DNA from 3 places in the Mesorhizobium sp. M0862 genome. Region 2 is predicted to be linked to each of the others. Evidence: predicted binding sites of a transcription regulator. Region 2 holds the regulator's gene; each other region holds the start of a gene.
The links. The regulator PhoB, encoded in region 2, activates phosphate uptake and scavenging genes when phosphate is short. The targets are predictions, from matches to a motif close to TGTCATNNANCTGTCAT.
Positions count from the first base shown of each region.

Region 1: the regulator PhoB is predicted to act here: its motif matches at 5,728-5,744, upstream of NKI15_RS05925 (ceramide glucosyltransferase).
Region 3: the regulator PhoB is predicted to act here: its motif matches at 3,092-3,108, upstream of NKI15_RS20805 (RNA degradosome polyphosphate kinase).

Region 1 is NZ_JAMYOJ010000003.1:186,627-197,230, forward strand. Features, by position in the region: gene araD1 (AraD1 family protein) at 1-539, shown strand, start outside; gene NKI15_RS05905 (hypothetical protein) at 567-1,016, shown strand; gene NKI15_RS05910 (ABC transporter substrate-binding protein) at 1,033-1,803, opposite strand; gene NKI15_RS05915 (2'-deoxycytidine 5'-triphosphate deaminase) at 1,905-2,999, opposite strand; SAM riboswitch at 3,140-3,217, shown strand; gene NKI15_RS05920 (O-succinylhomoserine sulfhydrylase) at 3,275-4,465, shown strand; gene NKI15_RS05925 (ceramide glucosyltransferase) at 4,477-5,628, opposite strand; gene apaG (Co2+/Mg2+ efflux facilitator ApaG/CorD) at 5,850-6,242, shown strand; gene NKI15_RS05935 (Hsp33 family molecular chaperone) at 6,428-7,459, opposite strand; gene argF (ornithine carbamoyltransferase) at 7,568-8,479, opposite strand; gene NKI15_RS05945 (aspartate aminotransferase family protein) at 8,498-9,697, opposite strand; gene NKI15_RS05950 (GcrA family cell cycle regulator) at 10,056-10,574, shown strand.
Region 2 is NZ_JAMYOJ010000007.1:182,663-193,266, forward strand. Features, by position in the region: gene NKI15_RS13400 (YMGG-like glycine zipper-containing protein) at 1-180, shown strand, start outside; gene NKI15_RS13405 (CHASE domain-containing protein) at 220-1,866, opposite strand; gene NKI15_RS13410 (ATP-binding cassette domain-containing protein) at 2,021-2,818, opposite strand; gene NKI15_RS13415 (sugar ABC transporter permease) at 2,831-4,147, opposite strand; gene xylF (D-xylose ABC transporter substrate-binding protein) at 4,292-5,332, opposite strand; gene NKI15_RS13425 (ROK family protein) at 5,599-6,834, shown strand; gene phoB (phosphate regulon transcriptional regulator PhoB) at 6,865-7,554, opposite strand; gene phoU (phosphate signaling complex protein PhoU) at 7,571-8,275, opposite strand; gene pstB (phosphate ABC transporter ATP-binding protein PstB) at 8,317-9,141, opposite strand; gene pstA (phosphate ABC transporter permease PstA) at 9,159-10,475, opposite strand; gene pstC (phosphate ABC transporter permease subunit PstC) at 10,472-10,604, opposite strand, start outside.
Region 3 is NZ_JAMYOJ010000014.1:17,950-28,553, forward strand. Features, by position in the region: gene ppx (exopolyphosphatase) at 1-745, opposite strand, end outside; gene NKI15_RS20805 (RNA degradosome polyphosphate kinase) at 742-2,937, opposite strand; gene NKI15_RS20810 (zinc-finger domain-containing protein) at 3,171-3,416, shown strand; gene NKI15_RS20815 (FAD-dependent monooxygenase) at 3,436-4,674, shown strand; gene NKI15_RS20820 (TIGR02117 family protein) at 4,899-5,564, opposite strand; gene NKI15_RS20825 (amino acid ABC transporter ATP-binding protein) at 5,664-6,467, opposite strand; gene NKI15_RS20830 (amino acid ABC transporter permease) at 6,552-7,709, opposite strand; gene NKI15_RS20835 (amino acid ABC transporter permease) at 7,714-8,901, opposite strand; gene NKI15_RS20840 (amino acid ABC transporter substrate-binding protein) at 8,964-9,992, opposite strand; gene NKI15_RS20845 (cystathionine beta-lyase) at 10,451-10,604, shown strand, end outside.

The DNA.
Region 1 (10,604 bases), on a different contig from region 2:
CGGGCGCCGCACTGATGTCGCCGGCCTTTGCGCAGGACGCCGGCGAGGAGCCGGAAATCGCCGGCATCTATGTCATCGGCGACGACGGCGCGCCGTTCCGCGTCGGCTTCACGCTGTCGAACGAGTTTTCCGATCATGTTACCGAGCGGGTGAACTATCTGTTCCTGGCACATTCCAAACTGCGCAACGCCTCGTTCGGGCCGGAAATCCTGATCGGCGACCTGCCGGCCGACGTCAGGGGCTCATCGCGAATCTATCGCGACAGCAATTTGCTGTGGGAAAAGCCGTTCCTGTCGGGCGAAGCGAACATGTCGCACACAATCGCCAATCTCGAACATCATCACTTCAAATATTCGGCCTTCCGCCAGCCGGGCGACGTGCATGTGCACATGTTCGGCACGGCGACGCTGTCCTTTGCCGACGGCATCAAGACTCAGGCCGGCGACGTGTTCGAGATCGAGGCCGCGGATTTCGGCCTACCGCTGCGCAACCCGCTGGAGATTGAGCAGCCGGTTAAGGTGGCGGTGAAGGCGCTTTGAGGCAGCATCACAATTTGGGAGCCGGAAATGAACGGAATGCGGCTTGTCATTGTGTTCACGGGCGTGGCCCTGTTCCTGACCCAACCGTCGGTGGCCTTTAGCGCCGGCCAGTGCAGCCCGAAGTCCTATCGTGAAGCCCGTTTGGCGATGACGAGCCGTCTTCTGGCAACCGGCTATTCGAAAGCCCAGGTGAGCTTTCTGATGCGCAACACGGATCACATGACATCAGCGCTTTGCAGCGACAGGCTGAACAACAATGGCAAGGTCTGCGGCATCGACTCCGCCAAGGCCCATGTCCTCGGTTGCCTCGACAAGCAGTTGTTCCCGTTGAAGCGCGGCTCAAACGCTTCGCTCGACGAGGTCAAACTGACCGAAGGCTTTTGGGGCAGGAAACGTTTGGCCGCACGCGAACTGCTGTTTATCGGCCATTTTCATGCCTGCCTTGGCGCCGCGAAAGAGTATCTCTTTCGCGGCTGACGCCGGCGGACGGGACTCAATAAATATCGAAATCGAAATACTTGGCCTGGATCTTCTTGTAAGTGCCGTCGGCGACGATGGCGTCTATCGCCGCATTCAGCTTGTCGCGCAGCGCCGTGTCTTCCAGGCGGACAGCGATGCCGGCTTGCGTCTCGGTGCCCTTGACGTCGCCGACAAGCTTGCAGCAGCCTTCGCTCGCCTTCTTCAGCCAGTCCATCAGCACGAACTTGTCGGAGATGACGGCGTCGAGACGGCCGTTCTGCAGGTCGGTGATCGCCTCTTCCTGGGTGGGGTAGAGTTTCGCCTCGGCGCCGGCCTTGCCATAGGCGTCCTGCGCATAGTCGGCCTGGGTGGTCGAGGCCTGCGCGCCCACCGTCTTGCCGGCAAGGGCTGCCGGTTCGGTGGAAGTGAGGTCGCTGTCCTTCGGCGCCACCAGCGCCAGCGGCGTCGTGTAGTATTTGTTGGTGAAGGCGACCTGTTTCTTGCGCTCCTCGGTGATGCTCATCGAGGCGATGATGGCGTCGAACTTTTTCGCCTGCAGCGCCGGGATGATGCCGTCCCAGTCCTGGGTGACGATCTCGCACTCGACCTTCATCTGCGCACACAGCGCATTGGCAATGTCGATGTCGAAGCCCTCGATCTTGCCGTCCGCGGTGATGGTGTTGAAGGGCGGATAGGCGCCCTCGGTGCCGATCTTCAATTTCTCCTGCGCCTCAGCCAGCGAGCCGGCCGATATCACCAGCATGGCAGCGCTCGCTGCCGATATGATCCATCTTGAAATCTGCATTTTGGTTCCCCTTGCGCGCCGTTCTCTTGCCGGCCACCGAAAGGCAGCCAAGCATGGTGAGGCAGCGCAGGCAAGTATTTTGCCTGACGGTGATCGAAGGTTCAGCCGGCGGGGCGGAAATGCTTGGAGAGCTTGAGGCCTTGCGCCTGGTAATTCGAGCCGAGATCGGTGCCGTAAAGCGCCTGCGGCCGCTTCAGCATGTGTTCGTAGACCAGCCGGCCGACGATCTGGCCGTGGTCGAGGATGAACGGCACTTCGTGGCTGCGCACTTCGAGCACCGCCCGGCTGCCGGTGCCGCCTGAGGCCGAATGGCCGAAGCCCGGATCGAAGAAGCCGGCATAGTGAACACGGAATTCGCCAACCAGCGGATCGAAGGGCGTCATCTCGGCGGCGTAGAGCGGCGGCACGTGCACGGCTTCGCGGCTGACCAGGATGTAGAACTCGTCCGGGTCGAGCACCAGTTCGCCGGCGCCGCTCTTGTAGAGCGGCTCCCAGAAATCGACGGCATCCTGGGCGGCGCGCTTGTCGACATCGACCAAGCCGGTGTGATGCTTGCCGCGATAGCCGACCAGGCCGTTCTGGTCGCCGTCAAGATCGATCGACAGCGCAATGCCGCCGCCGGAAATGTTGGGCGGCTCGGTCGCCACCAGCATCTCGGCGCGGTGCAATTCGTTCAGCTCTGCCTCCGACAACAGCGCGTTTCCGGTGCGAAAGCGGATCTGCGACAGTCGCGATCCGGCGCGCACGACGATCGGGAAGGTGCGCGGACTGACTTCGAGATAAAGCGGCCCGTGATAGCCGGCGGCGATCTTGTCGAACTCATGGCCGCGATCGGTCATCACCCGGGTGAAGATGTCGAGCCGGCCTGTCGAGCTCTTCGGGTTGGCCGAGGCGGACACGTTTGCGGGCAGCGCCAGGCTTTCGAGCAGCGGCACGATGTAGACGCAGCCGGTTTCCAGCACCGCGCCCTCGGCGAGACTGAACTCATGCAATTTCAGCCGGTGAAGCTTGTCGGCCACCAGATGATCGGGACCCGGCAGGAAGGAGGCGCGCACGCGAAAAGCCTTGTCGCCGAGCCTCAGATCGAGGCTCGCCGGCTGCACCTGGTCGACATCGAGCGCGCGCGGCGACTCCAGCGCGCCGGACTGAAACAGCGCGGAAATGTCCTGATCGGGAAGAATGCCTGTCTGCCGCAAAAGGCTGGCTCCGCTCCAAGGTCGGTCTCTTTGTGGCAGGTTCTTGCCGCAAAACCGCTGGATATTATTGCGGAACCTGCCTGGTACAAACCTCTTAATGAAGCCGGCAATTGACGCAAGCGCAGGTGAGGTCTAAAGGGTCGTTATCCCGTGGTGATTTGGCCGGTCGGCTTGCAGCCACGTTAAACAAGTCGCTAAAGGACCGTCGGGCCGCAAGGCCATATGGACCGGTTGCGACTTTCGCGGCCGGTTTTTTTGTGTCTGGAACAAAAGCGATGAGCACCAAGAAGCGTAACTGGAAACCTCAGACCGCACTCGTGCACGGGGGAACGCTGCGTTCCCAGTTCGGCGAGACGTCCGAAGCGATGTACCTCACCCAAGGCTATGTCTACGAGACGGCGCAGGCTGCCGAGGCCCGTTTCAAGGGCGAGGAGCCGGGCTTCATCTATTCGCGCTATGCCAACCCTACCGTCGACATGTTCGAAAAGCGCATGTGCGCGCTGGAGGGTGCCGAAGATGCGCGCGCCACGGCGTCCGGCATGGCTGCGGTGACGGCAGCGCTCCTGTGCAGCGCCAAGGCCGGCGACCATATCGTTGCGGCGCGCGCGCTGTTCGGCTCCTGCCGCTGGGTGGTGGAGACGCTGGCGCCGAAATACGGCATCGAGGCAACGCTGGTCGACGGCACCGACATCGCCAACTGGGAAAAGGCGGTGCGGCCGAACACGAAACTGTTCTTCCTGGAAAGCCCGACCAATCCGACGCTGGAAGTGGTCGACATCGCAGCGGTGGCGGCGCTCGCCACCTCGATCGGCGCCAGGCTGATCGTCGACAATGTCTTTGCCACGCCCTTGCAGCAGAAGCCCTTGCAGCTCGGCGCCCATATCGTCGTCTACTCCGCGACCAAGCACATTGACGGCCAGGGACGCTGTCTCGGCGGCATCATCCTGTCGGACAAGAAATGGATCGACGAGAATTTGCACGACTATTTCCGCCACACCGGCCCGAGCCTGTCGCCGTTCAACGCCTGGACGCTGCTCAAGGGCCTGGAGACGCTGCCGGTTCGGGTGCGCCAGCAGACGGAAAGCGCGGCCAAGATCGCGGATTTCCTGGCAGGACGGCCGGAAATCGCCCGCGTCATCTATCCCGGCCGCGCCGACCACCCGCAGGCCGACATCGTCAAGAAGCAGATGACGGGCGGATCGACGCTGATCTGCCTCGACGTGAAGGGCGGCAAGCAGGCGGCCTTCGCCTTGCAGAACGCGCTCGACATCGTGCTGATCTCCAACAATCTCGGCGACGCCAAGAGCCTGATCACCCATCCGGCGACCACCACGCACAAGAACCTCAGCGACGAAGCTCGCGCCGAGCTTGGCATCGGGCCGGGAACGCTCAGGCTGTCGGTCGGTCTTGAGGATACGGACGATCTGCTGGAGGACGTTGCGCAGGCGCTGAAGGCAGCCGGGTAGGCCGCGAGGCGTCACGCTCCCGACGAAGCCTCTTCCAGCTCGGCTGCCTTGGTGCCGATGATCATGGTGTTGCCGCGCCAATCGACGGCGCCGCTCAGCCAGCCGCGCGCCCAGATGGCGGGAAGCATCATGTCGCGGACCATCATCGCCGGGACCATGCGCAGCGACAGATGCCAGCCCTTGGCCGCGGCCAGCGCGCATTCGGGAATGTAGGCCGCCGTCAGCACGGCCAACACCGTGGCCGGCAGGCTGATGCCGGCACTTGCTGCCGCCACCAGCGCCAACGCCAACGGCACGGCGACGCCGGTCAGGATCTCGGGTGCGAAAAACAGCGGGAAAGTGACGCGGCGCAACCGCGCCCAGCGCGCCTGACGCGACCAGATGTCGGCAAGTCGGCGCTGCCCCAGTGGTTGCTCGAAAGGCGAGGCAACGAGATTGACGCGCAGGCCCAGTCCGTTGACCAGCTTGGTTGCAGCAGCATCCTCGGCGATCTCGGCGGCCAGCGCGCGGATACCGCCATTGGTATCGAGCATCGGCTTGTTCCACAGCATGCTCTTGCCCTGGGCAAAGCCGAGGCCAAGCGCCTCGCCGGCATATTGCCAGCGCGCCTGCAGCGTGTTGAGGAACGCGCATTCGACCTCGGCCCAGAAGCCTTCCGGCCGCGAGCCGATCGGCGTCGAGCAGATAAGCCCGGTATTGGTCCGCCAGGCCGCCATCAGGTGCTGGACGTAATCCCTAGGCATCAGCACGTTGGAATCCGCCAGAATAACCCAATGATTGCGCGCCGCTTCCCAGCCCTTGACGCAGTTGTTGAGCTTCGGGTTGCTGCTGACGCGGTCGTCGCCGATCAGCAGCCGGGCCGGCACGTTGGGAAACAGGACGATCGCCCTGTTTATCAGTTTGACGACGGGATCGTCGGCGTGAGCGACGCAGAAGATCAGTTCGTAGCGCGGCCAGTCGAGCGAGAAGGCTCGCTGCAGCGTCTCTTGTGTGAACGGCTCCACGCCGCGCGACGGCACGACGATCGAGACCGGTGGCTGCTCGTCGGACGGCGGAGGGATAAGGCGACGCGCTTGCAGTTTCGACGAAGCAAGCAGGATGCTGGCGAGATTGGAAAGAAGCAAAGCGGAGGAAGCGAAGGCGGCTGTGAGAGCTGGTTCCATGAGATCTGGTCACTCCGGAAAGGCCGCTCGCGGCTGCTTTGTCAGTCGACAGATGGGCCTTGAGTCGCCGGCAAGGTTTGCGCACACCAACACTGTCATGTGTCACTTAAATGACATTGTTTGTCGGCACCTCCGCTTTGAGGCTGGCAGGACATGCCGTTGTGCGCGTATCAAACCGCATAGCGCGACAAATGTTCCTTGCCGCGCAACCGGAGCAGCCCATGTATCGCGCCGTCACGCGCAACATCGAAGTGCAGGTCAGACCGTTCTACCTGGAGGACCGCTCGGACCCGGCGGAGAACCGTTATGTCTGGGGCTACCAGGTGACGATCGACAACCAGTCCGACGATTTCGTGCAGCTTATGTCGCGTTACTGGCACATCACCGACGGCAGCGGCCGGATCGAGGAAGTGCGCGGCGCCGGCGTGGTCGGCGACCAGCCTGAGCTCAATCCCGGCGACAGCTATCAATACACGTCAGGCTGCCCGCTCTCGACGCCCTCCGGCTTCATGGTCGGCCACTACACCATGCGCAACAAAAAGGGCGAGACGTTCGACGTCGCTATTCCCGCGTTTTCGCTGGATCTGCCGGGGACGCGGCGGACGGTGAATTAGGGTTTTCTCCCCATCTCTATACGGGGAGAAATGCCCGGCAGTGCAATGAGGGGCGCCGCCGGACTCATGAGGTTATCTTCCACGCACATGACGTAGGCTATGCGCGGCCATTCACCAAAGTTCGCGCTGCCCCTCATCCGCCCTTCGGGCACCTTCTCCCCGTGAACGGGGAGAAGGAAGAGATGCTACTGAGCTGCAAACTCCGCCGGGTCGAAGTCGTACTGCTTCGAGCAGAACTCGCAGGCGACGTGGATGCCGCCATCTTCGGTGCTGTCCTTGATCTCCTGCGCGGAAAACCCCTCGAGGATGCCGCGTATCTTGTCCCTTGAGCAGGAACATTGGTCGGCGACCGGCACGCCGCCGAAGACGCGCACGCCATGTTCGTGGAACAGCCTGTAGAGCAGCCGCTCGGCGCCGATGGTCGGGTCGATCAGCTCGGTCGGCTCGATGGTGCCGAGCAGCGCCACCAGCTCGCGCCACGAATTGTCGGCCGGCTCCTGCGTCACGTCACGCGGATCGCCGTCGCCGCCCGAAATGTCGGGCACGCGCATGCGCTCGGGTGACTGCGGCAGGAACTGCGCCAGGATACCGCCGGCGCGCCACTGCTCGCGCGCACCGCCGGGGCCGGGCGTCAGCAGCTTGGCCACCGACAGCCGGAGGTCGGTCGGGATCTGCTCCGACTGGCGGAAATAGGTGCGCGCGGCGTCTTCCAGCGTCTCGCCGTCGAGCTGGACGATGCCCTGATAGCGCTGCGTGTGCGCGCCTTGGTCGATGGTCAGCGCCAAAACGCCGCTGCCCAGCAGCGTCTGCTGCGAGGTCTGGCCTGCGGCCACCAGGGCCTCCAGCCGGTCGGCATCGAAGCGCGCATAGGCGCGCAATGCCGAGGGCGTGGAGAAATCCGCGACCAGCATGTCGACAGGCCCGTCGGTGCGGGTCTGCAGGATGAACTTGCCTTCGAATTTGAGCGAAGTGCCGAGCAGCACCGTCAGCACACAGGCTTCCGCCAGCAGGCGGGCGACCGGCTCGGGATAGTCGTGACGGTTGAGGATGGCGTCGAGCATCGGCCCGAGCTGCACGGTGCGGCCGCGCACGTCGAGCGGGCCTACCTCGAAGGGCACGACATGATCGTCGCCGGCATAGCCGAACTCGCCGAGTTTGGGGTGATGTTCAGTCACTTGATGCGTTTCCAACATGACAAAGCTCCAGGGCGCGGCCATGCGGCCCGGAGGGGTGCATGCGTCCAAACGCGCTTGATTTGCGTGATGGGGCGCAAATAGGCATCGCGCCGCCCCGGATCAAGCGCTTGGAGAGCAAGCGCCTGGAGATCAAGCGCCCAGACACCAGGCCAAAACCGCCTTCTGGGCGTGGAGCCGGTTCTCGGCTTCGTCGAAGACCACCGAATGCGGACCGTCGATGACCTCGTCGGTGACTTCCTCGCCGCGATGCGCCGGCAGGCAGTGCATGAACAGGGCGTCGGGCTTGGCCCTCGCCATCAGCGCCGCATTGACCTGATAGGGCGAGAAGACATTGTGGCCGCGGGCGCGGTGTTCCTGGCCCATCGACACCCAGCAGTCGGTGACGATGCAGTCGGCTTGGTCGACGGCTTCCTCGGGCGAGCGGGTGAAGTGCAGCTTGCCGCCATTGGACTTCGACCAGTCGATGTGCTTCTGCGCCGGCTCGCTGCCTTCCGGCACGGCGACATTGAGGTTGAAGCGGAACCGCGCCGAGGCCTCGAGCAGCGAATGCAGCACGTTGTTGCCGTCGCCGGTCCAGGCGATGGTCTTGCCGGCAACCGGACCGCGATGCTCCTCGAAGGTCATGATGTCGGCCATCAGCTGACAGGGATGGGTGTCGTCGGTCAGCCCGTTGATGACCGGAATCGTGGCATTCTCGGTCAGCTCGAGCAGCCGCTCATGCGACGTGGTGCGGATCATGATGGCGTCGACATAGCGCGACAGCACCTTGGCGGTGTCGGCAATGGTCTCGGAGCGGCCGAGCTGCATTTCGGTGCCGGTCAGCATGATGGTCTCGCCGCCGAGCTGTCGCATGCCGACGTCGAAGGACACGCGCGTGCGCGTCGACGGCTTGTCGAAGATCATGGCCAGCACCTTGCCTTCGAGCGGTCTGGTCCGTTCGCCGGCCTTGAGGCGCGCCTTGCGCACCACCGCATCGTCCAGCATCAGGCGCAGATCGCCTTCGGAAACGGCGGAAAGATCGGTGAAATGGCGAAGGCTCATCGGGAATGGTTCTCGGGATTACTTCGCGGCGGCCGCGGCGATGGCGTCGGTCAGGCCCTTGGCGCCGGCGCGGATGCGATCGAGCGCTTCGCCGATCTCGGCGTCGGTGACGGTCAGCGGCGGCAGCAGACGAATGACGTTGTCGCCTGCCGGCACCGCCAGCAGATGCTGGTCGCGCAGCGCCATGTTGACCTTGGTGTTGGGCATGGCGCATTTCAGGCCAAGCATCAGGCCGCTGCCCCTGATGCCTTCGATGACATCAGGAAATTCGTCGGCGACCGCCGCCAGGCCCTGCTTCATCAGCAATGCCTTGCGCTGGACGTCTTCGAGGAAGCCGTCTTCCAGCACGACGTCGAGCACAGCGTTGCCGACCGCCATGGCCAGCGGATTGCCGCCGAAAGTGGTGCCATGCACGCCTGCCGTCATGCCGACGACAGCGTCGTCGGTGGCGAGGCACGCGCCCATCGGGAAGCCGCCGCCAATGCCCTTGGCAATCGCCATGATGTCGGGCGTCACGCCGGTCCATTCATGCGCGAACAGCTTTCCGGTGCGACCGATACCGCACTGGACCTCATCGAAGATCAGCAGCAGGCCATGCTGGTCGCAGAGCTGCCGCAGCCGCTTCAAGGATTGCGTCGGCACCGGGCGGATGCCGCCCTCGCCCTGTACCGGTTCGATCAGGATCGCGGCGGTCTCTGGTGTGATCGCCTTCTCGGCGGCGTCGATGTCGTCGAAGCCGACCTGGTCGAAGCCTTCGACCTTGGGGCCGAAGCCTTCGAGATATTTGTACTGGCCGCCGGCGGCGATGGTCGCCAGCGTGCGGCCGTGGAAGGCGCCTTCGAAGGTAATGACCCGGAAGCGCTCGGGATGGCCCTTGACGAACTGGTAGCGCCGCGCCGTCTTGATCGCGCATTCGAGCGCCTCGGCGCCGGAATTGGTGAAGAACACCTTGTCGGCGAAGGTGGCGTCAGCCAGCCGCTCGCCGAGCCGGGCCTGCCCCGGGATCTCGTAGAGATTGGAGACGTGCCAGAGCTTGGCCGCCTGTTCGGTCAGCGCCGAGACCAGATGCGGATGGCTGTGGCCCAACGAATTGACCGCGATGCCGCCAGCGAAATCGAGATATCGCTCGCCCTTGTCGGTAACCAGCCAGGTGCCTTCGCCATGGTCGAAGGCCAAAGGGGCGCGGGCAAAGGTCTCGTAAAGCGCCGAACCGCTCATTATATGCGTCTCCGGTACCGGAAAAATCAAAAAAGCCGCCAAAGCGGCGGCCTTTGCGGCTTATCGTGTTTTTCGGCCATGAAGTCAACGAAAACGTCGCGCAGAGGCGCGCGGCAAGCTCCCGACGAGACGCCGGCTCATAAGCGACCGGGCAAGTTGGGGAAAACCTAAAAAACCGATTCGTGTTGCACCTGGGACTCTTGTCACCGAGTCAACACATGAGGTAATTGTAGTCGGGAAATAACTAGATTTCGTGCGGCGGACCTAATCACCTAATATATGTGGTGTCTGCCCCGGCAAAGATTGCCGGGTCGGGAACGGATTCCGGCTGCCGCACACATAGCAGGAGCGCGGTCTCATGAACTGGACTGACGAGCGGGTCGAACTTCTCAGGAAACTGTGGTCGGAGGGCTTGAGCGCAAGCCAGATCGCCGCCCAACTCGGCGGGGTCAGCCGCAACGCGGTCATCGGCAAGGTGCACCGGCTGAAGCTGTCGGGCCGCGGACGCTCGACCGCGACGCCGGCGCGTCAGAAGAAGACAACGCAGGGATCTTCGATCCAGAAATCGGTGCCGCGCGCCGCAACCGCGCAGCGCCATGTCACGACTTCGATCGGGGCGAACGCGCTGCAGGCGCAGTTCGACGCCGAGCCAGTGGCGCGCCACTACATCCGCCCGGTCGAAAACGTCGTCGTGCCGATCTCGCGGCATCTGCAGCTCACCGATCTCACCGAGCGCACCTGCAAATGGCCGAATGGCGACCCGCTGTCGGAAGACTTCAACTTCTGCGGCAACGAGGCGGCTGAAACCGGACCTTACTGCAAGTACCACGCAAGGGTGGCGTTCCAGCCGGCTTCAGAGCGGCGCAGGAGCCGGTAGTTAGGAATAGGGATTGGGGACTGGGCAGTA
Region 2 (10,604 bases):
CAGGATGTCGGCGTCGGCGCCGGTGTCGGTGCTTTGGCCGGCGGACTGATCGGCGGCGGCAAGGGTGCGCTGATCGGCGCAGCCGTTGGCGCCGGTTCCGGTCTGCTGGTGCGCAACCTGCGCAACGGCTATTGCCAGTATCGCGACAATCGCGGCCGGCTCTACACCGCTCGCTGCTGATCCGCTTCAAAAGCGTCAGACAATCGAGACGGAGACCGGTCAGCCGGTCTCCGTTTGTTTGCCTGCATCAGGCGGCGGGATCTTGATTTCCACCGTAAGCCCATCGACGCGAAAATCTCGGGCAATCGTGCCGCGCAATTCGCGCGTGACATTGAGGTCGATCAGCTTGGTGCCGAAGCCGGTCTTCGCCGGCGCTTCGAGTTCCTTCTGCCCGGCCTCGCGCCAGTTCAGAACCAGCATCCGCTCGGACCCGCGCCCCTCGAACGACCAGTCGACCTTCAGCGCACCCACGGAATTGCCGGCCTCGCCATATTTCAGCGCATTCGTCGCCAGTTCGTGAAAGGTCAGGCCAAGCGCCTGCGTCGTCCTCTCGTCGAGCAGCACCTGAGGCCCTGACAATATCCCTTCCGGAAGCTCCTTGCCGAATACCTGGCCGAGCTCGATGCGCAGCAGGTCGCCAAGATCGGCCTTCTGCCAGCGCGAACGCGTCAGCATGTCCTGGGAAGCCGCCATTGCCTGCAGGCGGGCCGAAAAGGAAGTTGAGAACTCCTGCACGTCGGTTGCTTGCGCCGCCGTCTGGCGCGCAATCGCCAGCACCCGCGTGATCGAATTCTTGATTCGATGCTTCATCTCCTGCAGCATCAAATCCTTTTCGAGCAGGCTTTTTTCCGTCGTTTCATGCAGCAGCGACTTGGCGTCGTAGGCGCGCTCCTGGTAGCGGGCCACCAACGCTATGGCGCCGGCCAGAAGCAGGCCGAACAGCCCGAGCATGACCGGAATGGCGCGCGAGGACGGTTGCGAAAATGCGCTTGTCGGCCGAAACAGCACCGTCCACGGCCGACCGGCGACGATGATCTTGCGCGTCACCAACAGCCTGTCGCCAAAGCTCGCAACCGGCGGCGTTTCCGACTGGAACAGAAGATTGTCGGCGTCGGCCGTGCCGTCATAGACCGCGGTGTTGACCGGCAGCAAAGGCGTGCGGCTGAGCGCGGTCTGGAACAGGTCGCGGGCGCGGAAGGCCGCGTAGAGAAGGCCTGATGTCGATGATCTGGACGCGTTGATACCATCCGGCGCGGTTTCGACATTGAGCCTGACGAAGACCAGGAAACCGGTAAAGGTCTGCGCCGCGCCCGTGTCCTGGCCGAGCTGGACCAGACCGCTTGCGTGCTGTGCGTCATCGGCCATCGCTTTTTCGATCGCCTCGCGCCGCACCGGCTCGGTGAACATGTCGTAGCCGATGGTGGATTCGTCGGCAGGGTCGAGCGGCTCGAACAGCACGACGGGCGTGCGCCACGGCTGTGTCGTGTCCGGATAGATCGTGTGGGCGGCGCCGCGGTCACGCAACATGTCGCGCTCGACCGCCGCTTCGTCACCGGTCTTGGCCAGCCTGAGATAGCCGATACCGCGCAGGCCGGCGAAATTGTTATCGACATTGAGGGCGCCGAAGAAGCCCTTGAATTCGCTACCTGAAATCTCGCCGTTGCGGGCGTCGAACAGCGCCTGCGTCGAGCGCAGCAGCGACAGATGCAGATCGATACGGCTTTCGATGCGGTTGAGCGCGTCGTCGGCGGTCGCCTCGAACTTGATGCGCGCCGCTTCCTGCGTGGCGAAATAGGCGAAGCCCGCCATCGTAAGGCTGATCAGTGCAACGGCAATGAAGGCAAGGATCGGGAAAAACTTCTTCAACGCAGGCCCATGGACGGTTCGGTAACCTTTATGGGCAAGTCGCCGCGGCAAGACAATGGCGCGGCCAAGCCATCATGACAGCTGGCCCATCATGTATATTTAGCCGCTTACTGATCGCACGTCAGTGAACATGGCAGCTGATGGCAGCGTGGTCTCAGGCCGCGATCTTAAGCGCACCCGGACCGGGAATGGCGCCGGGCGGGCACTTTCCCAGGATGATCATGCCGAGCACTTCGTCCTGGGTCACATCGGCGGTGAGTGCGGTGCCGACGACCTGGCCGTTCTTCATCACGCAGACCCGATCGGCCAGCTCGAACACGTCGTGAATGTCGTGGCTGATCAGGAAAATGCCGATGCCGTCGGCCTTGAGCTGCTTGACCAGTTCGCCGACCTGCGCCGTCTCCTGCGGCCCAAGCGCGGCCGTCGGTTCGTCCATGATCAGGATGCGGGCGTTGAACAGGATGGCGCGTGCGATCGCCACCGACTGGCGCTGGCCGCCCGATAGCTTGATCACGGGCTCCTTGAAGCGCTGGAAGCGCGGATTGAGCCGGCCCATCACCTTGCGAGCCTCGGCTTCCATGGCGACATCGTCGAGTGTCCCCCACGCGGTCATCAGTTCGCGGCCGAGGAAGAGGTTGGCGGCGGCATCGACATTATCGGCCAGCGCAAGCGTCTGGTAGATCGTTTCGATCCCGTATTTCTTGGCGTCGCGCGGATTGGAGATCGAAGCCTCCTGGCCGTTGACCAATATCTGGCCGGCATCGCGCTTGTAGGCGCCCGACAGGATCTTGATCAGCGTCGACTTGCCGGCGCCGTTGTGGCCAAGCAGCGCCACCACTTCGCCCGGGAAAAGATCGATGGACGCATCGTCGACGGCGCGAATGCCACCGAAGGCAATCGAGATGTTGCGCATGTCGATCAGTGGCGTACCGGTGGGAGCAGTTTTTTCCATAATCGTTCCTCCCTAGACGCGCTTGCGATAGACGGTGTCGAGCCAGACGGCGATGACCAGGACTGCACCAACGACAATGCTCTGCAGCGGCGAGTCGATGCCGAGCAGAACCATGCCGGATTGCAGCGACTGCATCAGAAGCGCGCCGAGCATGGCGCCCATCACCGTTCCGGCGCCGCCCGCGAGCGACGTGCCGCCGATGACGGCTGCCGCGATAACCAAAAGCTCGTCCAGCGTGCCCAGCGCGTTGGTTGACGCATTGAGACGGGCCGACGAGATCGCCGCGCTGATTGCAGCCAGCACACCCATGATCATGAACACCTTCATGGTCACCCAGCGCGTGTTGATGCCGGCGAGTTCCGCTGCCTCCGGATTGCCGCCGATGGCGAAGACATAGCGGCCGAAACGCGTGCGCTTGGTGATGAACGTCATGATGATGCCGACAATCACCGCCATCAGCACCGGTATGGCGATGCCATGCGCGATGAACAGCCCGCCTTCGGGAACGGTGATGCCGTTCTGCTGTGCGTACTGGCGCACGATGCCGATCGGCCATGGATAGGAATTGGCGATCCACACGGCGCCGAGGATGGCCGCGCAAGCGACCACGCCAAGCAGGGTCTCGGCCCAGACGGGGCGCAGTGGAAAGCTGAAGCGCTTGCGCTGAGAGCGACCGTTGAGCAGCGCGAAGGCGACCGCCGCGCAGGCGACGATGCCGACGATCCAGCTGGCAGCGGCGCCAATAGAGCCGCGTGGTCCGCCGCCCATCAGCTGGAAGGTGGCGTCGAGTGGCGCGACCGTGCGCCCGCTGGTGATGAGCCATGCCATGCCACGCCAGACCAGCAGGCCACCAAGCGTCACGATGAAGGCCGGAACCTGCATATAGGCGATGATGAAGCCCTGGAACGCGCCGATCAGCAGACCAAGCACCACGCCGGCGGCAAGCGCGACGACCCAGAGCCAGGGGTTTCCAAGCTGGAAGCCGATGACGCGAATGAGGAATTCGGCCTGTGCCACGCCCATGATCATGCCGATCACGCCTTCGACGGAGCCCACCGAAAGGTCGATGTTGCGCATGACGATGACCAGTACCATGCCGGTCGCCATGATCGCGACCGAGGACGTCTGCACCGACAGGTTCCAAAGATTGCGCGGCGTCAGGAAAAGCCCACCCGACAGGATATGTATGCCGACCCAGATGACCAGCAGCGCGCCGACCATGCCGAGCATGCGCGTGTCGAGCTCGGTCGCTTTCAGGAACCGGGCGACCGCGCCGAGTTCAGACGCTCGTGCCGTATCGGCCTGCGGATTTGAGGTCGTGTCGGTCATGATGTCCTCCAGCGGCTTGCCGTCTGGCGCGGATGCCGGACCACAGCCTAGAAGTTTGCCGCCGATGGCGGAAACACACAATTCTCGTAGAGAAAACGCCGCGGCTTGACAGCCGCGGCGCCTAATTTGTTCAAGTGGTCGAGATCAGTTGCAAGCCGCGACGCTGCCGGCGGCGACGCCTGTGCAGACTTCGTCCTTCTTGATCCAGCCGGCGTCGATGACGACGTTGAGGTTGTCCTTGGTGATCGCGACGGGGGTCAGGAACAGCGACTTGACGGTGTTGCCGCCAGGCGTGGTGAAGTCCTTGGCGCCGGCAATGTCGCCCGTCTTCTTGCCATCGGCAAGCTGCGAGGCGATCTCGGCGGCGTTCTTGCCGAGTTCGCGCGCGTCTTTCCACACCGACACCGTCTGCGTGCCGAGCGCGATGCGGTTCAGGGCGGCATGGTCGCCGTCCTGGCCCGAGACCGGAACCGTTCCGGCAAGGCCCTGCGCCGTCAGCGCGGCGACAACGCCGCCGGCGGTGCCGTCATTGGCCGCAACCACGGCATCGACCTTGTTGTCATTGGCGGTCAGGAACTGTTCCATGTTCTTCTGGGCGTTGGCCGGCAGCCAGCCATCGGTATAGGCCTCGCCGACATTCTTGATCTTGCCCGAGTCGATGGCTTCCTTGAGCACTTCCATCGAGCCCGAGAACAGGAAATCGGCATTCGGATCCGAGCCCGAGCCCTTGATGAAGACATAGTTGCCTTCGGGCTTCGCCTTGAACACTTCGCGGGCCTGCATGCGGCCGACTTCCTTGTTGTCGAAGGTCAGGTAGAAGACGTCCTTGTTCTCGATCAGGCGATCATAGCCGACGACCGGAATGCCTTCGTCCAGCGCCTTCTGCACCGCCGGGCCGATGGCCGAGGCGTCCTGCGCCAGGATGATCAGCGAGTTGGCGCCCTGCGAGATCAGGCTTTCGACGTCGGTCAGCTGCTTGCCGGGATTGGACTGCGCGTCGGCCGAAATGTACTTGTCGCCGGCGGCTTCGATCGCCGTTTTCATCGCCGCCTCGTCGGTCTTCCAGCGCTCTTCCTGGAAGTTCGACCACGACACGCCGATGACCTTGTCCTTCGCCTGCGCGACCGACATCAGCGCCAGCGACATGGCGACACCCGCCAGCATGGCGGCTGCAAATCTGTTCATTATAACCCTCCCTGCGCCGCCCACGGCGCGACAAAACCGGCCCGAAGGCCTGCACAAAGAGGCTCAATTTTTTCGAGCCTCGAAAAAATACTGGTTCAATGATAAGGCACTGTCAACATCGATTATGATGGATTCTGATGGCGTTGCCGAATTTTTTCGAGCTCCGCAATAAACAATGACAGGGCTGCCGGCGTCTGCCAATATTTGGCTGGTGCCGTCGAACGCCTTCACTATCATGAGGCGCGAGGAGGCCGGGAGGAAAACAAATGTCGGTTGGGATCCGCCACGACGATCTGCGCCGTCGCAACCGTGCGATGGTGATTTCGGCCGTGCGCCGGGCCGGCCAGCCGTCGCGGACCGAGATTGCGGCGACCACCGGCCTCAGCCATTCGACGATATCGGCAATCTCGTCTGATCTGATTCAAGAAGGCATCCTGATTGAAGGCAAGCCTGGCGAGACCGGCTCGCTGAAACGCGGCCGGCCGCAGGTCGGCCTTGGCCTCAACCCGGAAGCGGCGGCGGTCATGACCGTGGTGCTGTCGCTGAACTTCCTCTCCGTCACCGTCATCGACTATGCCGGCCAGGTGGTCGCGGAAGAACAGCGCCGGCTCGACACGCTGACCATGCCGCGCGACGAGCTGATCGGCGAATGCGTAGCAATCGTCGGGCGGCGTCTCGCGGACCCGGACCTCGATGTCCAGAGCATCGCCCGCATTGCCATGGGCATCCAGGGCATCACCGATTCGCAGGCGCGGGCCATGCTGTGGTCGCCAATCACGCCACTGACCGACATTGCCTTCGCCGACATGTTGGAAGCGGAATTCGGCATTCCTGCCACCATGGAGAACGACTGCAATATGATGGCGGTGGCCCTGCAATGGCGCCAGCCCGAGCGCTACCGCGACAATTTCATCGCGATCCTCTTGTCGCACGGCATCGGCATGGGGCTGGTGCTGAAAGGCGAACTGTTCACCGGCACCCATTCCTCCGGCGGCGAGTTCGGCCACATGATCCACCGTCCGGGCGGCGCGCTCTGCCGCTGCGGGCGGCGCGGCTGCGTCGAGGCCTATGCCGGAAACTACGCCATCTGGCGCAGCGCCAAAATGATGAGCGAAGATGCCGAGCCGGTCGATATCGGCGACGCTGATATGCGCGCACTCGCCGCGCGCGCCCGCGAAACCGATGGCCCGGAGCGCGAAGCCTATCGCAAGGCCGGTGAGGCGCTCGGCTTCGGCCTCGGCAGCCTGTTTGCGCTGATCGACCCGGCGCCTGTCGCCATGGTTGGCGTCAGCGCCGCCGCCTTCGACCTGATCGAGCCGGCATTGCGCGAAGCGATCGCCCAGACCGCCGGCGGCCAGCACTCGAAATCGATCTCCTTCGACACCGAGCCCAACGAGCTGCCGCTGATCCGCGAAGGCTGTGCCATGCGCGCGCTCGGCTTCGTCGATCAGGAGATTTTCGCGCCGGGCATTCAGGCCAAATCCGGCAAGCATGTCGCCTGAATGGCCGGCAACGGCGCGACGCGCAGCATCCTAGTCTTCCCTGATCGCGTAGCCGGCGCCGCGAATGGTACGGATGACATCCGGCATGCGGCCGTTGTTGACCGCTTTGCGTAAGCGCCCGACATGGACATCGACGGTTCGCTCGTCGATGTAGATCGTCTCGCCCCAGACATTGTCGAGCAGCTGGCTGCGCGAGAACACGCGGCCGGGATGGCGCATCATGAATTCGAGCAGCCGGAACTCGGTCGGTCCGAGCCTGATCTCGCTCTTCTTGCGGTAGACACGGTGCGACTCGCGGTCGAGCACGATGTCGCCGACCTTGAGCACGCTGGACAGCACTTCCGGCTTGGCCCGGCGCAGCAGCGCCTTCACGCGCGCCATGAACTCCGGCGTCGAGAATGGCTTGACCAGATAGTCGTCGGCACCGGTGGACAGGCCGCGCACGCGATCGCTTTCCTCACCGCGCGCGGTCAGCATGATGATCGGCAGCCGCTCGGTTTCGGGCCGCACTCTAAGCCGCCGGCAGAGCTCGATGCCGGAAACAGCGGGCACCATCCAGTCGAGCACCAGGAGATCGGGCACGTTTTCCTGCAGGCGGATCTCGGCCTCGTCGCCGCGTGTCACCACCTCGACGTGATAGCCTTCGGATTCGAGGTTGTAGCGGAGGAGCACGCCTAGCGGCTCCTCGTCCTCCACGACCATGATGCGTGGCGCGATCATAGGCAGTTCACCCTCATCAGGCCGGCGTGGCCATCGCCGTCTCGTCCTGCTTCGGACGATTGGCGGGCAATTGCTGGCCGGTCAGCACATAATACGCATTTTCGGCGATGTTGGTGACATGATCGCCGATGCGCTCAAGATTCTTGGCGCAGAACAAGAGATGCGTGCAGGCGGTGATGTTGCGAGGGTCTTCCATCATGTAGGTCAAGAGCTCACGAAACACGGACGTGTATTTGACGTCGATGCGCTCGTCGTCATTCCTGAGTTTTGCAAGAGCTGCCGCATCGGTGGCGGCATATTCCTCGACGACGCCTTGCACCTGGATCAGCACCAGCTGCGCCATGGCATCGATGGAGTGCGAGAGGTCGCGCGGCGTGACGCTCAAGCCCACGGTGCCGACGCGTTTGGCGATGTTCTTGGCGAGATCGCCGATGCGCTCGAGGTCGCCGGCCATGCGGATCGAGCCGACCACGGCGCGCAGATCGTTGGCCATCGGCTGGCGCTTGGCGATCAGCGTGATGGCGCGGTCGTCCAGTTCGCGCTGGCGCGCATCCATGATGGCGTCGTCGGAAACGACACGCTGTGCCAGCGCATTGTCCGAATTGAGCAGCGCCCTGGTCGAGCCGCTGACCATCGAGCCTGCCAGATCGCCCATGTCGCGGATCAGCTTGCTGATCTGCCCGAGCTCTTCATCGAAGGAGGCGACGGTATGTTCACCCATGATCTTGGTCCTCGTGCCTGAAAATCCACCCGCCGGACGGCTCAGCCGAAGCGGCCGGTAATGTAGTCCTGGGTGCGCTTGTCGTCGGGGTTGGTGAACATCTTGTCGGTGGCGCCCTCCTCGACGAGATAGCCGAGATGGAACATCGCCGTGCGCTGCGACACGCGCGCCGCCTGCTGCATCGAGTGGGTGACGATGACGATCGTGTAGTTCTGGCGCAGTTCGTCGATCAGCTCCTCGACACGGGCGGTGGCGATCGGATCGAGCGCCGAGCAGGGCTCGTCCATCAGGATCACCTCCGGCGACACGGCGATGGCGCGCGCGATGCACAGGCGCTGCTGCTGGCCGCCGGACAGGCCGGTGCCGGGCTCCTGCAGGCGGTCCTTGACCTCGTTCCAGATCGCCGCCTTCTTCAGGCTCTGCTCGACGATCTGGTCCATGTCGGACTTGCGCTTGGCCAGCCCATGGATGCGCGGGCCGTAGGCGACGTTCTCGTAGATCGACTTCGGGAACGGGTTGGGTTTCTGGAACACCATGCCGACGCGGGCGCGCAGTTCGACGACATCGATGTTCTTGTCGTAGATGTCGTCTTCATCGAGCGTGATCTTGCCGGTCACCCGCGCCGAATCGATGGTGTCGTTCATGCGGTTGAGGCAGCGCAGGAAGGTCGACTTGCCGCAGCCGGACGGGCCGATCAGCGCCGTCACCTGGTTCTGGCGGACGTCGAGATTGACGTCGAACAACGCCTGCTTCTCGCCGTAGAAGACGCCGACCTTGTCGCCGCGCATCTTGATGACTTCGTTCGACTTGGCGTTCATTTTGTCGCCCACTGCATTCTCAAGGGACTGTTCGGTCATGATGTTCATACCAAATTGCCTTTTTTCTACCAGCGCCGCTCGAACCGGCGCCGGAGCACGATCGCGGTGATGTTCATGGCCATGAGGAAGACGAGCAGGATGATGATGGCGCCGGACATGCGCTCGACAAAAGCGCGCTCAGCCTCGTTTGCCCACATATAGATCTGAACCGGCAGCGCGGTCGCCGGATCGAAAGGCGTCGTCGGATAATCGGCGACGAAAGCGACCATGCCGATCAAGAGCAGCGGTGCTGTCTCGCCGAGCGCACGCGCCAGGCCGATGATGGTGCCGGTAAGGATGCCTGGGGCGGCAAGCGGCAGGATGTGATGGAACACCATCTGCATCTTGGAGGCGCCGAGGCCGAGCGCCGCCGAGCGGATCGACGGCGGCACCGCGGCGAGGGCGGCGCGCGTGGCGATGATGATGGTCGGCAGCGTCATCAAGGTCAGCACCAGGCCGCCGACGAAGGAAGCCGAGCGCGGCATGCCGAGGAAGTTGATGAACACGGCAAGGCCAAGCAGACCGAAGACGATCGACGGCACCGCCGCGAGATTGTTGATGTTGACTTCGATCAGGTCCGTAAAGCGGTTCTTCTTGGCGAACTCCTCGAGATAGATCGAGGCGGCGACGCCGATCGGCAGCGCCAGCAAAAGCACGATCACCATCATGTAGAACGAACCGATGATGGCCACGCCCATGCCCGACGTCTCGGGCCGGCTGGAGGCGCCATAGCTGAACAGGCCGGTGTTGAAATGCTCGGCCATCGCGCCTTCGGCTTTGAGCTTGTTCATCCAGTCGATCTGCTGGTCGGACACCTTGCGGCGCGCTTCATCGACGCCGAGGTCGATCTGGCCCTTGGAGGCCGAGTCGAGATTGGCGGCGGCCAGGATGTCGACGTCACGCGTCGTGCCGATCACCGACGGATCGGCGGAGACGATGTCGCGCAGCTGGACGCGGGCGCCTTCCGACAGGAAGCCCTTGAGCTTCAGCATCATCGGCTTGTTGGCCGGATCGATGCCGAGCTTGGCCACCAGCGCGTTTTCGGCGAGCTTGGGATAGTTCGCCTTGATCAGCACGGTAGGGTCGGTCGCGCGCTTGCCGGAGGGATCGATCACCTTCTCGTCGAAGGTGACCGGCAGCGTCACCGTCGTCTGCCAGAAGGCGGTGTAGCCTTTCGAGACGATGGTGATCAACATGATGGCCAGGAACGCCAGGCCCACCGAGATCGCAATCACGCCATAGATGCGGAACCGGCGTTCGGCGGCGTAGCGCGCCTTCAGCCCGATGTCGCGGCGCGGACGCGCGACGGCACCCGCCATCGTGTCCAGGGGGATGTCGGTCATTCGTACTGCTCCCGGTACTTGCGCACGATGTAGAGGGCGACGATGTTCATCACCAGCGTCAGCGCGAACAGCGTCAGGCCGAGCGCGAAGGCGACCAGCGTCTGCGGCGAGTTGAACTCGAGATCGCCG
Region 3 (10,604 bases), on a different contig from region 2:
CCACCTGCTTCAGGAAATTGGCGGCGCTGTCGACACCGATCTCATAGTGGTGCATGACGCCAAGCGGGTAGTTGGTCATTTCCATGTGCAGCCGGGCAAGGTTTCGCCAGGTGCCGCCAACGGCGTAGAAGGGCCGTCCCTGCCCGCCCTTCAACAATTTGGCGCGCGCCAGTTCGTCGCGGGTGATCTTTGCCGCCTGGGCGAGCGAATTCCTGGCCATGTCCTGCAGCCGCAGGCCACCCAGCGGCAGCGTGATGCCGTCGCCGATCGCCTCGCCATTGATGTCGATAAGCTCCAGGCTGCCGCCGCCAAGATCGCCGGCAATGCCATTGGCGGGGTGGAAGCCCGAAATGACGCCAAGCGCCGAATAATGCGCCTCCTGCCGGCCAGTGAGCACGCGGATCTCGGTCTTGAGCACATCCTGGGCGCGGTGGATGAAATCGGGGCCGTTGATCGCTTCGCGGGCCGCGGCCGTTGCCAGCACAAACATGTGCTCCGCACCCGCCTGGTCGGAGAGCGCGCGGAAACGGCGGAACTCCTCCATCGAGCGCGTCACCGCCTCGGGGTCGAGCTTGCCGGTCGAAACGATGCCGCGGCCGAGGCCGGCCAGCATCTTTTCGTTGAACAGCAAGGTCGGCGAGCGCGCCAACCCTTCATAGACGACAAGGCGGATCGAGTTCGAGCCGATGTCGATGATGGACAGCGGCCGGCGATCCTGCAGCCGGCCTTGGGACGTTGAAATCATGAGCCGCTGTTCTTCTTGCGACGCTTGAACTGCGCGATGCGCTTGGGCGCATGCGACTTCAGCGCGTCACCCCGTCCCGACAGGCTCGGATTGGTCATGAAATATTCCTGCGCGTTGAACGGTTCCTCACCCTCATCCAGCACGACGCGCCGGGAGGTTCCGTCAGCCAATACGTCGAAACTTTGCTGGTTGTCCATGATGTTGCCCAGCATGATCTGGCCAAGGATCTGTTCATGCACCGTCGGATTGGTGATCGGCACCATGGTCTCGACGCGGCGGTCGAGATTGCGTGGCATCAAGTCGGCCGAGGCGATGTAGACGATCGCCTCGTCCGACGGCAGGCCATGGCCGTTGCCGAAGCAATAGATGCGGCTGTGTTCGAGGAAGCGGCCGACGATCGACTTGACTCTGATGTTTTCCGACAGGCCGGGCACCTGCGGCCGCAGGCAGCAGATGCCGCGCACGACGAGATCGATCTCCACGCCGGCACGGCTGGCGTCATAGAGCGCATCAATGATGTTGGGATCGACGAGCGCGTTCATCTTCATCCAGATGCGCGCCGGACGGCCAGCCAGCGCGTAGGCGACCTCGTCGGCAATGTGCTTGAGGATACGGCTGCGCAGCGTAAACGGCGAGATGGCGATCCGCATCTCATCGGTCGGCTCGGCATAGCCGGTGATGAAGTTGAACAGCTGGGCGACATCGCGCGCGATCGTCGGATCGGTGGTGAAGAAGGACAGGTCGGTGTAGATGCGCGCGGTCACCGGATGGTAGTTGCCGGTGCCGAGATGCACATAGTTGCGCAGCTTGCCGTCCTCACGCCGCACCACGAGCGACATTTTCGCATGGGTTTTCAGTTCGAGGAAGCCGAACACGACCTGGACGCCGGCGCGTTCGAGGTCGCGCGCCCAGCGGATGTTGGCTTCCTCGTCGAAGCGCGCCTTGAGCTCGACCAGGGCGGTCACCGACTTGCCGGCCTCGGCCGCGTCGACCAAGGCGCGCACGATCGGGCTGTCGTTGGAGGTGCGGTAGAGCGTCTGCTTGATTGCCACCACCTCCGGGTCGGCCATCGCCTGGCGCAGGAACTGGACCACCACGTCGAAGGATTCATAGGGGTGGTGGACGACGATGTCCTTCTCGCGGATGGCCGCGAAACAGTCGCCGCCATGCTCGCGGATGCGCTCGGGAAAGCGCGGATTGTAGGGGGTGAACTTCAGGTCGTCGCGCGGCACGGCGACGATCTCGGAAACCTGGCTGAGCGCCAGCGGGCCGGTCAGAACGCTGATGCGGCTCGAAGAGACGCCAAGCTCGCCGGCGACGAACTCGCGCAATTCGCCGGGCATCGACTTGTCGAATTCGATGCGGATGACCGAACCGCGGCGGCGCCGCTTCAGCGCCGTCTCGAACAGGCGCACGAGATCTTCCGACTCTTCCTCGACCTCGATATCGCTGTCCCGGATGATGCGGAAGGTGCCGGAACCCTTGACCTCATAGCCGGGGAACAGCTTGCCGATATAGAGGCCGACAGCCTCCTCCAACGGAATGAAGCGAACGTGCTGCTTGCGGTCGGGCAGACGGATGAAGCGCTTCAGCGCCACCGGCAGGCGCAGAAGCGCGCTCATCTCCTCGCCATTCTTGCGATGGCGCAATTGCAGCGCCATCGAGAAGCCGAGATTGGGAATGAACGGAAACGGATGCGCCGGGTCGATCGACAGTGGAGTCAGGACCGGGAAGACCTGGTCCTGGAAATGATCTTCCAGCCAGACTTTCTCATCCTTGGTCAGTGCATCGCGGGTGATGCTCTCAATGCCTTCCTTGTTGAGCAGCAACATCAGCGCCGAAAGGCTGTTCTGCTGGTCCTCCTGCAGCCGCTCGACCTCGCGCAGCAATTGTTCCAGCTGCTGCTCCGGCGTGCGGCCGTCGGGGCTCTTGAGCGCAATGCCTTCGCGCACCTGGCCCGCAAGGCCGGCGACGCGGACCATGAAGAATTCATCGAGATTGGCGGCCGAAATCGACAGGAAACGGACGCGTTCGAGCAGCGGATGGTGCTCGTTCTGTGATTCCTCGAGCACACGCCGGTTGAACTGCAGCCAGGAGAACTCACGGTTGACGAACCGATCGGGGTTGCCGCCCTCGGGGCTCGCCACCTCGACATTGATGAATTCGCTCTGCACCGGCTTCAGTTCGTTCATGGTTCCTGCTCTTCCCCGCCAACCGTCCCTTGGAGCGCCGCTGGACGTGCCATGCCTCTAACACGCTTTTGTGACGCATGGCCCTTCGGCGAAAACCATTCCGATTTCAGGGACATGCACTTAACCGGCTCACCGTATCCTCTGACAGGCTTTTGCGACAGTTTCATTTCATCGATCTTGCAAACAGGTCTGTTATGTTCCAGATGCTTTTCGACGAGATCAAGGAGACGACGATGGCAGGCGGTTCCATTCCCCACTTCCAGAACGATGCGGGCCATCCGGCAATCGACATCGGCGTCAAGGAATTCATGTGCACCGGCGCCAACCCGCCCTTCGACCATCCACACGTGTTCCTCGACATGGGCGACGACAATGAAAAGGTCTGCCCCTATTGCTCGACGCTCTACCGCTATTCGGCGAAGCTGAGGGCGACGGAAACGCTGCCGGCCGGTTGCCTTTATATCGACCAGGCCGCCTGATCCTTCCGCGACAAGCCCGATGGAAGACATCAGGTCCCGGCAGGTCATAATCGCCGGGGCCGGCATCGCCGGGCTGACCGCTGCCCTTGCCTTCGCCGGACGGCGTTATCCGGTAAAGCTGATCGAACAGGCACAGCACCTAGACGCGGCCGGCGCCGGCATCCAGCTTTCGCCCAACGCAACACGCATTCTTGGAAAACTCGGCGTGCTCGACCGGCTGCTGCCCGCAGCGTTGCGGCCGGAAGCGGTCGTGCTCAAGGACGCCGGGACGCTGCGCGAACTGGCGCGGGTACCGCTTGGGCAAGCCGCCGAAGCGCGCTGGCAGGCGCCTTATCTCGTCGCTCACCGCGCCGATCTGCAGGCAGCGCTGCTGGCGCAAATGGCCGAACGGCCGGAGATTGAGCTCATCACCGGCGCCCGCGTGACCCGCATCGTCAAAGACGCGCAATATGTCGCCGTGACCGCCGAAGTGGACGGCCGCGAGATCGAGGCACGCGGCAAACTGCTGGTCGGCTCCGACGGCGTCTGGTCGGCAGTCAGGGCGCAACTCGCAGGCGAGGACTTCGTCAAAAGCCGTTTTTCGGGCGAACTCGCCTGGCGAGTCACGATCGCGGCCGAGAGCGCCGCCGGCGAAGCCTTTGTCGCGATCGGCGCCGCCGACTGCGTCACCACGTTCCTGCATCCAGGCTTCCACATGGTCGCCTATCCCGTCAGCAAAGGCCGGGCCTTCAATCTCGCCGCCTTCACCAAGGGTGAGCGCATGGCCGAAGGTTGGTCGGGCCATGCCGATCCCGCGATCCTCACGGCTGCCCTGCGCGGCACCGCGCCGGGCCTGACGAAGCTCGTGGCACTGGCCGGCCCATGGACGGCCTTTCCGATCCACACCGTCGAACAACAGCGGTGGACGAGCCCGCAGGGCATCGCGCTGATCGGCGACGCTGCGCATGCGATGACGCCGTTTGCCGCACAGGGCGCGGCAATGGCGATCGAAGATGCCATCACGCTTGCCGACGCTATCGCCGATTTCCCTGGCGATCTGCTCAGAAGTTTTCAAATCTGGGAAAATCTTCGGCGGCCGCGTGTCGCCAAGGCCGCGCGTCGTGGGGCCGTAAACCGCCTCGCCTGGCATGCTGCCGGCCCGGTGGCGATCGCCCGCAATCTGTTCCTGGCCATGCGCTCGCCCGACAAGCTCGCCGCCGACCTCGACTGGCTCTATGGATGGCGAGCGGACACTCGGCAGTCTAGATCGTCGACGTAGCGATCCTTCCCACCCCCCTCTGTCCTGCCGGACATCTCCCCCCGCAAGGGGGGAGATTGGATGTCGCCGTCGCCTTCGCCAAAATCGCCGGCGTTGCAGCAGGAGCGCCGCGGGCAAAACGGCTGATCTCCCCCCTTGCGGGGGAGATGGCCGGCTGGCCAGAGGGGGGTGCTGTCCCGCTGACTTCAAAAGATCCAACACTGTCGCGGTGCGATGAAGGACTGCTAGTTATGAAACCGCATTGAAAATCCCAGCGAGGCCGGCAGCGGGTTCCACCAGCCGGTGCGCAGGCCGGCGGTGCGCAGGCCGGCGGCTGTCCAGGTGTTGCAGCCGACCAGCGCGTTGAAATGGCCGTTCGCCTCGAAGAAGCGGTCGAAGCTGGAATAGGCGGCGTTCTCGATGACGACCGGACCATGCGGCCCTTGCTGGAAACTCGCGTCGATATAGTCGAGCAGCGCTGCAAAACGTTCCTCATCGATGTCGAAACCGGTGACAGCAGGGTGCGGCTCGGCGATGGCCCCGGCGATATCGACATGCATGACCGAGGCGTCCAGTGTCAGCGCCTTGAGGACGGGCACTGTCTTCAGCTGCGACCAGCTCGGCGTCTCCAGATAGAAGGCCCGGCCGCCCCAGCCAAAGACGATGTAGCGCACTTCCGGGGCGTCGACAGGGATGCCGGCAGCGACCAAGAAATGGAAGCGCCGGTGCACCTCGTCATCGACGGGAATGGCGATGTCGGTGTGGATCGGATTCTCCAGCACCAGAATATGGCGCGTGCCCTCACCCGCCGCTGACGCCGGCCACAGCGGACGCGGCACCAGCGTGCCGAGCGTGGCAGCGAGCGCGACCACGATAATCAGCATGGCCACGAAACGCAGGGCTTTTATCATGCGGCGGCGGCTTTGTGTTTCAATGGAGAAGATCAACCCCGGATAGCAAAAGAGCCCGGCCGCATTACGGCCGGGCTCTTTTGGTTCGCATGAAAATGCTCAGTGCAGGATCTGCGACAGAAACAGCTTCGTGCGCTCGTGGCGCGGATGGTCGAAGAACTCGGCCGGCGTGTTCTGTTCGACGATCTGGCCCTGATCCATGAAGATCACCCGGTTGGCGACCTTGCGGGCAAAGCCCATTTCGTGAGTGACGCACAGCATGGTCATGCCTTCCTCGGCCAGGCCCACCATCGTTTCCAGCACTTCCTTGATCATTTCTGGATCGAGCGCCGAGGTCGGCTCATCGAACAGCATGATGCGCGGGTTCATGCACAGCGAACGCGCGATCGCTACGCGCTGCTGCTGGCCGCCCGACAGCTGGCCCGGATATTTGTTGGCCTGTTCGGGGATCTTGACGCGCTTGAGGAAGTGCATCGCGATTTCCTCGGCCTGCTTCTTCGGCGTCTTGCGCACCCAGATCGGCGCCAGCGTGCAGTTCTCCAGGATGGTCAGATGCGGGAACAGGTTGAAGTGCTGGAACACCATGCCGACCTCGCGGCGCACCTCGTCGATCTTCTTGAGATCGTTGGTGAGTTCCTTGCCGTCGACGATGATCTTGCCCTTCTGGTGCTCTTCCAGCCGGTTGATGCAGCGGATCATGGTCGACTTGCCCGAGCCCGAAGGACCGCAGATGACGATGCGCTCGCCGCGCATCACCTTGAGGTTGATGTCCTTCAGCACATGGAACTCGCCATACCATTTGTGCATGCCGATGATGTCGATTGCGACATCGGTGGTCGAAATGTGCATCTTCTTGGCATCGACCTTGATCTCTTCGGCGCTGACGGCGTTTTCTATGACCATGGCAGGTTCCCCTTTTTGTTCTGTCTTTTAGCTATGATGCATGTCGTTGTCCCAAAACCGCTAAACACTTTTGGGCGACATGCATCAACGTTTGTGGCCGGTGTCGAGCCGGCGTTCCGTGTACATCGAATACCGCGACATGCCGAAGCAGAACAGCCAGAAGACGAAGGCTGCAAAGATGAGACCGGATCTCGCGGTCTGTGGCGTCGCCCAATTGGCGTCCGAGAAGTTCTGCTTGACGACGCCAAGCAGGTCAAACATCGAGATGATGATGACGAGGCTTGTGTCCTTGAACATACCGATGAAGGTATTGACGATGCCGGGGATGACCAGCTTCAGTGCCTGCGGCAGCACGATCAGCACCATCTTCTGCCAGTAGCCCAGGCCAAGCGAATCCGCACCCTCATACTGGCCCTTGGGGATCGCCTGCAGGCCGCCGCGCACCACTTCCGCCATATAGGCCGCGGCAAACAGCGAGACGCCGATCAGCGCCCTGAGATATTTGTCGAACGAAACCCCGGCGGGCAGAAACAGCGGCAGCATGACGCTGGCAAAGAACAGAACGGTGATCAGCGGGATGCCGCGAACGAACTCGATGAAGACCACGCACAGTGTCTTGACGATCGGCATCTTGGAGCGCCGGCCGAGCGCCAGCACGATGCCCATCGGCAGCGACACGGCAATGCCGACAAAGGACAGGCTCAGCGTCACCAGCAGCCCGCCCCATAGCTGGGTCTCCACATGCGGCAGGCCGAAGATGCCGCCGACCAGGAGCACGAACGCGATGATCGGCAGTGCCAGGAATAGAAGAATGGCGTTCAACCCCTTGCGCGGCACACGTGGCATCAGCAACGGCACCAGCAGCGCCACGAACAGGACGGCGACCAGGATCGGCCGCCAGCGCTCTTCCAGGGGATAGCGGCCAAGCATCAACTGGCCGAACTTCGCGTTGACGAAGGCCCAGCAGGCGCCTGACCAGCCGTCCGGCTGGATTCCGCCTTGCGCCACCGTGGCGCATACAGTCCGGTCCGGCCCCGTCCACTGGGCGTTGATGAAGGCCCAGTTGACGATGGGCGGCACGATCATCACCACCAGCGCAATAGCCACTACAGTCAGGATGACGTCGCCCACCGAACCGATCAGGTTCTTGCGAACCCAGGCCAAAGGCCCCCGCACGCCGGCCGGGGCTTGTTGAGCGAGTGCCATTTCGGTCCGCACCCAGGAGGTATCATGTTCCTGCATGGTCTTACCTCTCCACCAGCGCCATCCTGGCGTTAACCACATTCATCACCGCCGACGTCACCAGGCTGATGATGAGATAGACGACCATCATGATCAGCACACCCTCGACCGCTTGACCGGTCTGATTCAGCACTGTGCCCGCGATCGCCGTCAGGTCGGGATAACCGATGGCGATGGCCAGCGACGAGTTCTTGGTCAGGTTGAGATACTGGCTGGTCAGCGGCGGGATGACAATCCGCATGGCTTGGGGAACGACGACAAGCCGCAGGATAGATCCCGGCCGCAGCCCCAGGGCGCCAGCCGCTTCGGTCTGACCCTTGCTGACGCCGAGAATGCCGGCGCGCACGATCTCGGCGATGAAGGAGGCCGTGTAACAGGACAGCGCCAAATAGAGAGACAGGAACTCCGGCCCGATCTGAAAGCCTCCGGTCAGGTTGAAGGTCGATTGTTTTGGAAAGTCGAAGCTCAAGGGAAAGCCGCTCAGCGCATAGGCCAGGAGCGGAAGGCCGACGATCAGCGCCGCCGAAGTCCAGAATACGGGAAACTGCTGGCCCGTTGCCATTTGCCGCTGGCGTGCCGTGCGCGCGACAAAAAAAGCCATGGCGATGCCGACAAGCAAGGCGACAAACATCAGCCAGGAGCCGTCGCCCCAGATAGCGCGCGGAAAATAGAAACCGCGTTGGTTGAGGAAAGAGCCGAACGGCAAATTGAAACTGTCGCGAGGCGCCGGCAGTACCGCGAGCACGCCTGAATACCAGAAGAAGATCACCAGCAGGGGCGGAATGTTGCGGAACACCTCGACATAGACCGTGCAAATCTTGCGAACCAGCCAGTTGCGCGATAACCGGCCGACGCCGACAATGAAGCCAATGATGGTCGCGGTGATAATGCCGGCAACGGCGACGATAATGGTGTTGATAAGCCCGACGACAATGGCCTGGCCATAGGTCGAATCAGAATCATAAGCGATGGGCCTGACTGGAATGTCAAAGCCTGCTCGGTTGTTCAGGAAGCCAAAACCGGAAGTAATATGCAGGCGCTGCAGGTTGACGATGACGTTGTGGACGATCCACCAGACGCCCGCCACCAGCAAGATGACAACCACCGCCTGGAAGAAAAACCCGCGGACTTTCGGATCGTTGATGAAGGAACCGCGGCTCGGCTCCTCGCGAAGAACTTCCTGCGATGCCATTGCTCATCCCCTGGAAAGAGAAACCGGAAGGCAGATGATCTGCCTTCCGGATCACATTTCGATCAGCGGATCGGCGGTGCGTATTGCAGGCCGCCCTTGGTCCACAGCGCATTGATGCCGCGCGCGATCTTCAGCGGGCTGCCGGTGCCGACATTGCGCTCGAACATCTCGCCGTAATTGCCGACTGCCTTGACGATGTTGACGACCCAGTCATTGCTCACGCCAAGGTCGGTTCCGATCTTGGTTTCGGCTTCCTGACCGAGCACGCGCTTGATCTCCGGATTATCCGAGGTCTTCATCTCTTCGACATTGGCCTGGGTGATGCCCAGTTCCTCTGCCTGCAACAGGGCGAAGTAGGTCCACTTGACGATGTGGTACCACTGGTCGTCCCCCTGGCGTACGGCGGGGCCGAGCGGCTCTTTGGAGATGATCTCGGGCAGCACGACATGGTCGGCCGGCGCACTCAGCGTCAGGCGGATGCCATAGAGGCCGGATTGGTCGGTGGTGTAGACGTCGCAGCGGCCGGCGTCATAGGCAGCGTTGACCTCTTCCAGCTTTTCGAAGACGACCGGGTTGTACTCCATCTTGTTCGCCTTGAAGTAATCGGCGAGGTTGAGCTCGGTGGTGGTGCCGCTCTGCACGCAGACTGCCGCACCTGAAAGCTGCAGCGCCGAATTGACGCCAGGCAGTTTCTTGGCGTTGATCATGAAACCCTGGCCGTCATAATAGGTGACGCCGATGAAGTTCAGGCCAAGCGCGGTATCGCGATTGATGGTCCATGTGGTGTTGCGCGACAGGAGATCGATCTCGCCCGACTGCAACGCGGTGAAGCGCTCCTTGGCGCTGAGCGGCGTGAACTTGACCTTGGAGGCATCGCCGAAGACTGCACCAGCGACAGCGCGGCAGAAATCCGCGTCGATGCCTTTCCAATCGCCTTTGTCGTCAGGCGCCGAGAAGCCGGCCAGGCCCGTCGAGACACCGCACTGGATGAAGCCCTTCGCCTTGACGGTATCGAGCGTTGTCGCCGACGCGGCCGAAGCCATCCATCCAAGCGCAGCGGCACCGAGAATGCCAATTGCAATATGTTTCATAACCCACAGACCCTTTTCTGTTTTCAGGTAAACCCTGATCCTCAGGCAAATCCTGATCTTTTCCCGCGTGAACCCGGCTCCCATCCGGCTCATTCCGGAACCTCGCGTCGTAACCGACGCCCGGCCCCTCCCATTCACGAACTGCATCGAAGGCGATTATCTCTGTGAGGTCAAGGGAAATGACCGTTTCACGACAGCTTTGAAAACCAATTGCCGCAAATGCCTGAATTGCGGACAACACCATCAGGAAAGCAGCAAGCCCCGCAAACAAAAACGGCAAAGTCCGTCGACGCTAATCCACATCCACTCATGAAATCCGCGGCTCTGGATTGCTACGCATTCCAGACTATTCATAAGGGAATTGGCCTATGCAAAGGGCACCACCTGGCGGGCGCCCGCTGTTGCACGGCCAATGCCGCCGCTCTATGGCTAGCGCGTTCACCACGAGGCGAAGAGCAATGGCGACTGACGGCAACGAGATGGGTATCAACACGCGGCTTGCCCATTCGGGCAACAATCCGCACGACTATTTCGGCTTCGTCAATCCGCCGATCGTGCATGCCTCGACCGTGCTCTATCCCAATGCGTCGGCGATGGCGGCGCGCAGCCAGA